Regions from separate parts of the Kineococcus lubricus genome, predicted to be linked through region 2. Evidence: riboswitches for the same ligand, from Rfam matches in the RefSeq annotation. Region 2 holds a riboswitch; the other holds the start of a gene.
What was found. A riboswitch is a leader RNA that binds a small molecule or an ion and turns the genes downstream of it on or off. The one in region 2 is predicted to bind S-adenosylmethionine.
Positions count from the first base shown of each region.

Region 1: it holds a riboswitch for S-adenosylmethionine, as region 2 does, so the genes downstream of both, ACRYRX_RS15885 (putative leader peptide) here and ACRYRX_RS14045 (rhodanese-like domain-containing protein) in region 2, are expected to answer to the same signal.

Region 1 is NZ_JBJLSK010000020.1:36,919-41,319, reverse strand. Features, by position in the region: gene ACRYRX_RS15895 (ABC transporter permease) at 1-29, opposite strand, end outside; gene ACRYRX_RS15890 (ABC transporter substrate-binding protein) at 33-1,724, opposite strand; gene ACRYRX_RS15885 (putative leader peptide) at 1,830-1,898, opposite strand; SAM riboswitch class I at 1,918-2,004, opposite strand; gene ACRYRX_RS15880 (FAD-binding oxidoreductase) at 2,124-3,497, shown strand; SAM riboswitch class I at 3,555-3,649, shown strand; partial or broken gene ACRYRX_RS15875 (sulfurtransferase) at 3,953-4,048, shown strand; gene ACRYRX_RS15870 (aminotransferase-like domain-containing protein) at 4,045-4,401, shown strand, end outside.
Region 2 is NZ_JBJLSK010000016.1:125,316-129,716, reverse strand. Features, by position in the region: gene ACRYRX_RS14060 (SufS family cysteine desulfurase) at 1-371, shown strand, start outside; gene sufU (Fe-S cluster assembly sulfur transfer protein SufU) at 396-824, shown strand; gene ACRYRX_RS14050 (GNAT family N-acetyltransferase) at 821-1,327, shown strand; SAM riboswitch class I at 1,401-1,486, shown strand; gene ACRYRX_RS14045 (rhodanese-like domain-containing protein) at 1,492-1,893, shown strand; gene ACRYRX_RS14040 (O-succinylhomoserine sulfhydrylase) at 1,890-3,077, shown strand; gene ACRYRX_RS14035 (cobalamin-independent methionine synthase II family protein) at 3,098-4,318, shown strand; gene ACRYRX_RS14030 (class I SAM-dependent methyltransferase) at 4,323-4,401, shown strand, end outside.

The DNA of each region.
Region 1 (4,401 bases), on a different contig from region 2:
CGGGCCGCGAACCCCGGGTACCCGTGCACGGCTCAGCCCGCGAGGTGCGCGGTGTAGAGGTTGGCGTAGGCGACGCCGTTGTACGTGACGCCCTCCAGGTCGGAGCGGTGGGCGTAGATCCGCTGCACGATCTGCTCCAGGGGGACGAACAGCGCCTGTTCCAGGACGTACTGCTGGAGCTGGTCCACCGAGGTGGCGCGGGTGTCCGGGTCGACCGCGCCGGCCACGGCGTCGCGCAGCTGGTTCAGCGTCTGGTCGCGCTCGCCCGCGCCGAACCAGTCCTCGCCCTCGTCGGCGCTGGTGAGGATGCTCGCGACCGTGCCGACGTCGATGAAGCTGCGGGTGACCTCGTAGTTCGACAGCGACTTGTTGTTCGAGACGCGCTGGCCGTAGGTGACGACGTCGAAGGTCTGCAGGTCGACGGTGAACCCGACCTTCCCGAGCTGCTGGGCCACGAGCTCGTCGATCGCCTGCGACGTCACGAGGTAGGGGTTGGGGAACAGGGTGACGGCCAGCGGCTGACCGCCCTTGGACCGCTCGCCGTCGGCGCCGGCGACCCACCCGGCCCGGTCGAGCAGCTGCGCGGCCAGGTCGGCGTCGAAGGCGAACTCCGCGGAGTGGTCGCTCGCCTCGGGCACGTTGGACTGGATGAAGGACTCCGCCTTCTTCCAGTCGCCGGTGTAGACGGTGGACAGGATCTCGTCGCGGTCGACGGCGTGCTGGAAGGCCTGGCGGACCAGGACGTCGTCGAAGGGAGCGACGGAGGTGTTCAGCCGGTACCCGTGGGCGAAACCGAGGTAGCGCGGGGTCGCGACGGTGAACCCGGCGTCCTGCAGGCCGGACAGTTCCTGCGGGGTCGCGTTGAACACGACGTCGGCCTGGTTCGACCGCAGGCTCGCGGTCCGCAGCGAGGACTCCTTGACGATCTTGTACGTGATGGTGTCCAGGGCCGCGGCGTCGCTCTTGCCGAGGGCCTGCGGGCCCCAGGCGTAGTCGTCGCGCCGGGCGAGGACGACGTTGTCGCCCTCCTTCCAGCTCTCCACCGTGAACGGCCCGCTGCCGCTGAACTGCGAGAGGTCCGCCTGCCCCTCGGCCGGCAGCGCGATCGTCTTCGGCGACGTCAGGATGGACCCGTGGTACCCCAGCGTGGGGATGAAACCCAGGGTCGGTGCGCTGAACTCCACCACCACGGTCGAGGCGTCCGCCGCCGAGGCGGCCAGGTAGGTCTTGGGGAACAGGCCGATGGGGTTGACGCCCCGGTCGGCCTGACCCTTGGCCCAGTAGTCGAGGTTCGCGACCACGGCCGCGGCGTCCAGGGCGGTCCCGTCGGAGAACGTCACCCCGCTCCTGAGGTGCAGGGTGAACTCGGTGGCGTCCTGGTTCTGCTCCCACGACTCGGCCAGCCACGGCGTGACCTGCCCGTCGCCGTCGACGTACACGAGCTTGTCGGTGACGTGGCCCCAGACGTTCCCCTGGAAGCTGGAGATCGCGCTGTTGTTCGGGATCCAGGTGTCGCCGAGGGAGTCGATGAGGACGACGACGTCCCCGCCCCGCTGCGCCGCCCCGGACCCGGAGGCGTTCTCCGAACCCGACGCGCCGCCTCCGCAGGCGGTGAGGAAGGTGCCGACGGCCCCGGCGCCCAGGGCCGCGGACACGGCGCGGCGGGTGGGGCGGGGACCGGTGGTCCCGGGGGCTCCGGGGGTTCCGGTGGTGGTGCTGGGCATGGGGGCGTGGCTCCTCGGTCGTGCGGGTGGGACCGCACGGGGAGTTCCACCGGTGCGGTGCGGGGTTGCGCCGCGAACCGGCGGGGGACGGTCGCGGTGGTCGGTTCAGGGCAGCGGACAGAGTGCGCTGGACTGCCGGGACAGGTCGACGTGACGACGTGCTGTCAGGCGCACCGCGGATCGCACTGGATCTCCTCCATCGGTCCTGGCGGTAGCACCTTCCCGAAGGAGGTTGCTGCGGCGTCGTCGAGCCAGGTCTCTCAGCCGCTCTGGATGGTGGATCGAGATTGGCAGAGTTCCCCGCGCGCGTCAACGCCGGGGTTCGGGGTGTGCGATGGTGACGCCGTCCCCCCGCGCCCCCGTGTCCACCCCGGGTTCGAAGCGAACGGAGTTCCTCCCATGACCACCACCGAACTCGTCCCCACCCTCCTCAGCGGCCCGCTGGCCGAGCTGGACGCCGAGCTCCCCGGCGTCGTGGACCCGGGTTTCGCCGCCCACGAGGTCACCGACCGCTCCCGCCTGGACGCCCCCGCCGGCGTCCTCGCCGTCGTGCGCCCCCGCGACGTCGGGCAGGTCCAGACCGTCCTGCGGTGGGCCACCCGGCACCGCGTCCCGGTCGTCCCGCGCGGGGCGGGCACCGGGTTGTCCGGCGGGGCCGTCGGGGTCACCGGCGGGATCGTGCTGTCCACCGAACGGCTCGACCGGATCCTCGAGATCGCCCCCGCCGACCAGGTCGCCCGGGTGGAACCGGGCGTCCTGGGCGCCGACCTCGACGCCGCCCTGGCCCCCCTGGGCCTGCGGCACGCCCCGGACCCGGCGAGCTGGCGCATCTCCAGCATCGGCGGGAACGTCGCCACCAACGCCGGTGGGCTGCGTTGCGCGAAGTACGGCGTGACCCGGGAGTCGGTGCTGGCCCTGGACGTCGTCCTGGCCGACGGTTCGCTGATCTCGACCGGCCACCGCTCGATCAAGGGCGTCACCGGCCTGGACCTCGTGGGGTTGTTCACCGGGTCCGAGGGGACCCTCGGCGTGGTCGTGGGCATCACGATCCGGTTGCGCCCGCGACCGGTCGACGAGCGGACCCTCGCGACGTGGTTCGACTCGGTCGACGCGGCCGCTCAGGGGTTGCTGGCCCTCACCGCCGGCGCGGCCCGCCCGGCGGTCGTGGAACTCCTCGACGGCCCGACGCTGCGGGACATCGACGCCTTCTCCGGGACGACGCTGGCCGCGCACGGGCAGGCGCTGCTGCTGGTGCAGACCGACGGGCACGGTGCGCTGGCCGAGGCCGAGGAGATCGAGGCGGCGCTGGCCGGCGCCGGGGGCAGGGTGCGCCGGCTCGCCGGTGCGGAGGCGGAGTTCCACTGGGAGTTGCGCCGCAGCGGCCGGGGTCCGCTGGAGGACGTGCTGGCCGTGGGGGAGGACGTCGCGGTCCCGCTGTCCCGGATCGGGGAGTTCCACCGCGAGATCACCAGGATCGCTGCGGCGCACCGGGTCTCGGTGCGGGTCGTCGCGCACGCCGGGGACGGGAACTTCCACCCGCTCCTGCTCGCCGACGACGCCGCCGGCGCCGCCGAGCGCCTCGAGGCCGCCGCGGACGAGGTCGTCGCGACGGCCCTGCGCCTGGGCGGGACCATCAGCGGGGAGCACGGCATCGGCACCGCCAAGCGGCGCTGGCTGGCCGACGAGATCAGCCCGCGGGTGCGGGCCCTGCAGGCCGGCGTCAAGGCCGTCTTCGACCCGCTGGGCCTGCTGAACCCCGGCAAGGCCCTGTGATCCGGGACCCGGGCGGGGATTGACAACCGGCTCGGGGCCACGCGACAGTGATCGGGCAACCCATCAAGAGCGGCTGAGAGACCTGGCTCCGCGACGCCGCAGCAACCCCCCGTGCGAATGGGTGCGGGTGCTTCCGCCGGGAACGATGGAGGATCGATGCAGCACCGCACGTCCCGTGCCGCCCCGTGCCGCTCCGGGGGTCGCTCCCACGCGTGCGGACGGGGCGTGGTGGACCTGCGCCGTCGTTCCAGCACCGCCCGTCGCTGAGGCCCGACCCGGCCTCCCTGCCCACCGAACCCCGGAGCACCCCCATGCCCGTCCCGCCCGACACCGGCGACCCGAAGTTCACCGCCGACGCCCACCCCGACCGCCTCGTCAGCACCGCCCGGCCGGCGCAGGACCTCGACCGCGACGGCCTCGTCGTCGACCGCGACGACACCTCGATCCGCGCCTTCCTGCCGGACGTGCGCGACCACGACGGCAGCAGGACCGAGTGGGGCGACGCCGTCCGCGTCCCCGTCGGCGCCGAGCCGGGGCGGGTGACCGCGTGACCCTCGTCCAGGACGGCGCGGCGCTCGACCCCGAACCGCTCAGCGGCCCCCACCTGCTGTCCCGCCGGGCCCGGGACGTGCTGCCGGCCGTGGGTTTCGGCCCGCGCCCCACCCGCCCGGTCGAGGGGACCATCGGCCTGCACGGGGGCGTCCCCGGTGCCGCGGCCCTGCCGCTGCACGGGCTGTCCCGCGCCTTCGCCGAGGAACTGGCCGACCCGGCCGCCCCGTCGCTGCGCTACTCGGTGCCGCTGGGGTTGCCGGAGCTGCGGGAGTGGATCGCCGGCGACGAGGGCACCGACCCCCAGCGCGTCGCCGTCACCAACGGCGCGCTGCACGCCCTGGCGCTGGTCTTC
Region 2 (4,401 bases):
ACTACCTGCGCGGGCTGGGGCCCGACGGGTCCGGGATGGCCCGCGTCGAGGCCCACGAGCGCGCCCTGACGCGGCTGCTGCTCGACGAGCTCGCGCAGCTGCCGTGGGTCCGCGTGCTCGGCCCGGCCGGGGCCGCCGACCGCGTCGGGCTGGTGTCCTTCACGGTCGAGGACGTCCACGCCCACGACGTCGGGCAGCTGCTCGACGACGAGGGGGTCGCGGTCCGCGTCGGGCACCACTGCGCCTGGCCGCTGCACCGCCGGTTCGGCGTCGCCGCGACGACCCGGGTGAGCTTCGGCCCCTACAACCAGGCCTCCGACGTGGACGCCGTGCTGCGGGGTCTGCACCGGGTCCGGGCCCTCTTCGCCTGAACCCCGCCGTGAGAGCCTGACGACGTGGACCTGTACCAGCAGCTGATCATCGAGCACTCCAAGCGGCCGCACGGCGAAGGTCTGCGCGCCCCGTTCGGGGCGCAGGCCCACCACGTGAACCCCACCTGCGGCGACGAGATCACCCTGCGGGTCCAGGTCGACGACGGCGCGGTCGCCGACGTGTCGTACGACGCGCTGGGCTGCTCCATCAGCCGCGCCTCGGCCTCGGTGCTGCACGACCTGGTCGTCGGCCGGCCCGTCGAGGAGGTCGGCCCGCTGCGCGAGGCCGTGCAGCACATGCTCACCAGCCGCGGCGCCGACCCCGGCGACGAGGACGTCCTCGGCGACGCCGTCGCCTTCGCCGGGGTCGCGAAGTACCCCGCGCGGGTCAAGTGCGCGCTGCTGTCCTGGTCGGCGCTGGCCGACGCCCTGCTGCGGACCCCCGCCGCGTGAACCCCGCCGTGCGGGTCCGCGCGTACACCGACGACGACTGGGCGCAGGTCTGGCCGTTCTTCGACGAGATCGTCGCCGACGGCGAGACGTACGCCTACCCCGAGGGCCTGACCAGCGAACGGGCGCGGCAGCTGTGGGTGGCCCCGCCGCCGGGCGCGACGTTCGTGGCCGTCGACGGTGACGCCGACGACGTGGTCCTCGGCACCGCGCGGTCGGGCCCGAACCGCCCCGGCCGCGGCGCCCACGTCGCGACCGCGAGCTTCATGGTCGCCCCGGCCGCGCGGGGCCGCGGGGTGGGCCGCGCCCTCGGCGAGCACGTGCTGGCGTGGGCGCGCGGTGCGGGTTTCCTGGCCATGCAGTTCAACGCGGTCGTCGAGACGAACACCGCGGCCGTCGCGCTGTGGCAGTCGCTGGGGATGCGCATCGTGGGCACCGTGCCGCAGGCCTTCGACCACCCCGAGCACGGGTACGTCGGCCTGCACGTCATGCACCGCTCCCTCTGACCTCCCCCGACGCCTCCCGGACCGGCCGCGGTCGTCCGGTCACGGCCGCCGCCGTCGATGCCCTACGCTGGCCGGACCATCCAGAGCGGCCGAGAGACCTGGCTCGTCGACGCCGCAGCAACCCCCGCACGGGGGTGCTCATGCCAGGACCGATGGGAGGAACAGTGGGTTACACCGGCGACCTCACCCCGCGTGAGGCCTTCGAACTCGTCCGGGACGACCCGGCCGCCGTCCTGGTGGACGTCCGCACCGACGCCGAGTGGCGGTTCGTGGGCGTCCCGGACGGGCTGGGCGCCGGCCCCGTCCTCGTCTCCTGGCTGCCGGTGGACCCCGAGCGGTTCCTGGCCGAGCTGGCCGCGGCGGGCATCACCCCGCAGGCCGGCCGCAAGGTCGTGTTCCTGTGCCGCTCCGGTCAGCGTTCGGTCGCCGCCGCCGAGGTCGCCACGGCCGCCGGGATCACCCCCAGCTACAACGTCCTGGAGGGTTTCGAGGGGCCGCTGGACGCCGACGGCCACCGCGGGGGTTCAGGGTGGCGGGCGGCCGGTCTGCCCTGGAAGCAGTCGTGAACGGGGCCGGCTGGCGCCCGGACACCACGGCCGTGCGCGGCGGGCTGTCCCGCTCGCCGTTCGAGGAGACCTCCGAGGCGCTCTACCTGACCTCCGGGTACGTCTACGCGACCGCCGCCGACGCCGAGGCCGCGTTCAGCGGCGACGTCGACCGGTTCGTCTACTCCCGCTACGGCAACCCGACGGTGTCGGTGTTCACCGAGCGGCTGCGGCAGCTGGAGGGGGCGCAGGCCTGCTACGGCCTGGCCAGCGGGATGTCCGCGGTGTTCTACGCGCTGGCGGCCCTGCTCGGCGCCGGCGACCGCGTCGTCGCGGCCCGCAGCCTGTTCGGTTCCTGCTTCGTCGTCCTCGACGAGATCCTGCCGCGCTGGGGCGTGGAGACGGTGTTCGTCGACGGCGAGGACCTCACCCAGTGGGAGGCCGCGCTCGCGCAGCCGGCGCAGGCCGTGTTCTTCGAGACGCCCGCCAACCCCATGCAGACGCTGGTGGACATCGCCGCGGTCACCGAGCTCGCGCACGCCGCGGGCGCCACCGTCGTCGTCGACAACGCCTTCGCCTCGCCCGTGGGGCAGCACCCGTTGCAGTTCGGGGCCGACGTCGTCGTCTACTCGGCGACCAAGCACATCGACGGCCAGGGCCGGGTGATGGGCGGGGCCGTCCTGGGGACGAGCGAGTTCATCGACGGCCGGTTCCGGGAACTCACCCGGCACACCGGCCCGACGCTCAGCCCGTTCAACGCCTGGACCCTCGCCAAGGGCGTGGAGACCCTCAGCCTGCGGGTGCGGCACTCGGCGGCCACCGCGCTGCGGCTGGCCGAGCACCTCGAGCAGCACCCGGGGATCCGCTGGGTCCGCTACCCGCTGCTGCCCAGCCACCCGCAGTTCGACCTGGCGAAGCGGCAGATGGACCTCGGCGGGACGATCCTCACGTTCGAGCTCGACGCCCCGCGGGGGCGCGGCAAGGAACGCGCCTTCGAGGTGCTGGACGCGCTGCGCGTCGTCGACATCTCCAACAACCTCGGCGACGCCAAGTCGCTCGCCACCCACCCCGCCACCACGACGCACCGACGCCTCGGCGCCGAGGGCCGCGCCGCCATCGGCCTGGGCGACGGCGTCCTGCGGTTGTCCGTGGGCCTGGAGGACCCCGACGACCTGCTCGACGACCTCACCCACGCCCTCTCCTGAACCCTTCGATCGGAGTTCCGTTGTCCAGCAAGCAGATCCCCGTCTCGCACGCCGGCAGCCTGCCGCGCACCCCCGAGCTCATCGCAGCCAACGAGGCGCGCCGGGTCGCCGATGACGGTTTCACCCTCGAGCGCACCCCCGAGTTCGAGGCGCTGCTCACCGGCGCCGTCGTGGACCTCGTGCGGCGCCAGCGCGACCTGGGCGTCACGGTCGTCGGCGACGGCGAGTACGGCAAGGCCATGTCCAGCGCCGTCGACTACGGCGCCTGGTGGTCGTACTCGTTCCAGCGCGTCGCCGGTCTGGAGGTCACCGGGGAGGACCTGTTCACCCAGCCCGTCGTGCGCTCGGAACCGGGGGAGGTGCGGCTGACGAGCTTCCCCGACCGCCGCGACTGGGTGCGGTTCCGCGAGGCCTACCAGGACCCGACGTCGGGCATCTCGACGGGCAAGAACGCCACCGCGTTCCCCGCCACCACCGGCCCGCTGTCCTACACCGGTCACGACGCCCTCGCCTCCGACATCGCGAACCTGAAGGCCGGTCTGGCCGCCGCGGGCGTCGAGCAGGGGTTCATCACCTCGCTGTCCCCGGGCAGCGGCGCGCGCATCTCCAACCGGTACTACGCGACCGAGGAGGAGCACATCTGGGCGTGGGCCGACGTGATGCGCGAGGAGTACCGGGCGATCGTCGACGCCGGGCTGATCGTGCAGATCGACGACCCGTCCATCGCGGAGAACTGGGACCAGATCAACCCCGAACCCTCCGTGGAGGACTACCGCGCGTTCACCCGGATCCGGGTCGACGCGCTCAACCACGCCCTGCGCGGCCTGCCCACCGAGCAGGTCCGGTTCCACCTGTGCTGGGGTTCGTGGCACGGCCCGCACACCACCGACATCGAGTTCCGGCACATCGTCGACCTCATGCTCCAGATCGACGCCGGGTCCTACTCCTTCGAGGCGGCCAACGTGCGCCACGAGCACGAGTGGAAGGTCTGGCGGGACGTGCAGCTGCCCGAGGGCAAGCAGATCGTCCCCGGGATCGTCAGCCACGCCACGAACGTCGTGGAGCACCCCGAGCTCGTCGCCGACCGGATCGAGCGGTTCGCCTCCGTCGTGGGGGCCGAGAACGTCGTCGCCTCCACCGACTGCGGGCTCGGCGGGCGCATCCACCCGCAGATCGCGGTCGCCAAGCTCGCCTCCCTCGGCGAGGGCGCCCGGATCGCGGGTTCGCGGTTGTTCGGGTGAGCTGATGGCTGCGGGGGAGGCGGCCTGGGCGCTGTGGCAGGACTCGCCGTGGGGCCGGCTGCGCTACCACGTCGTGGCCCGGC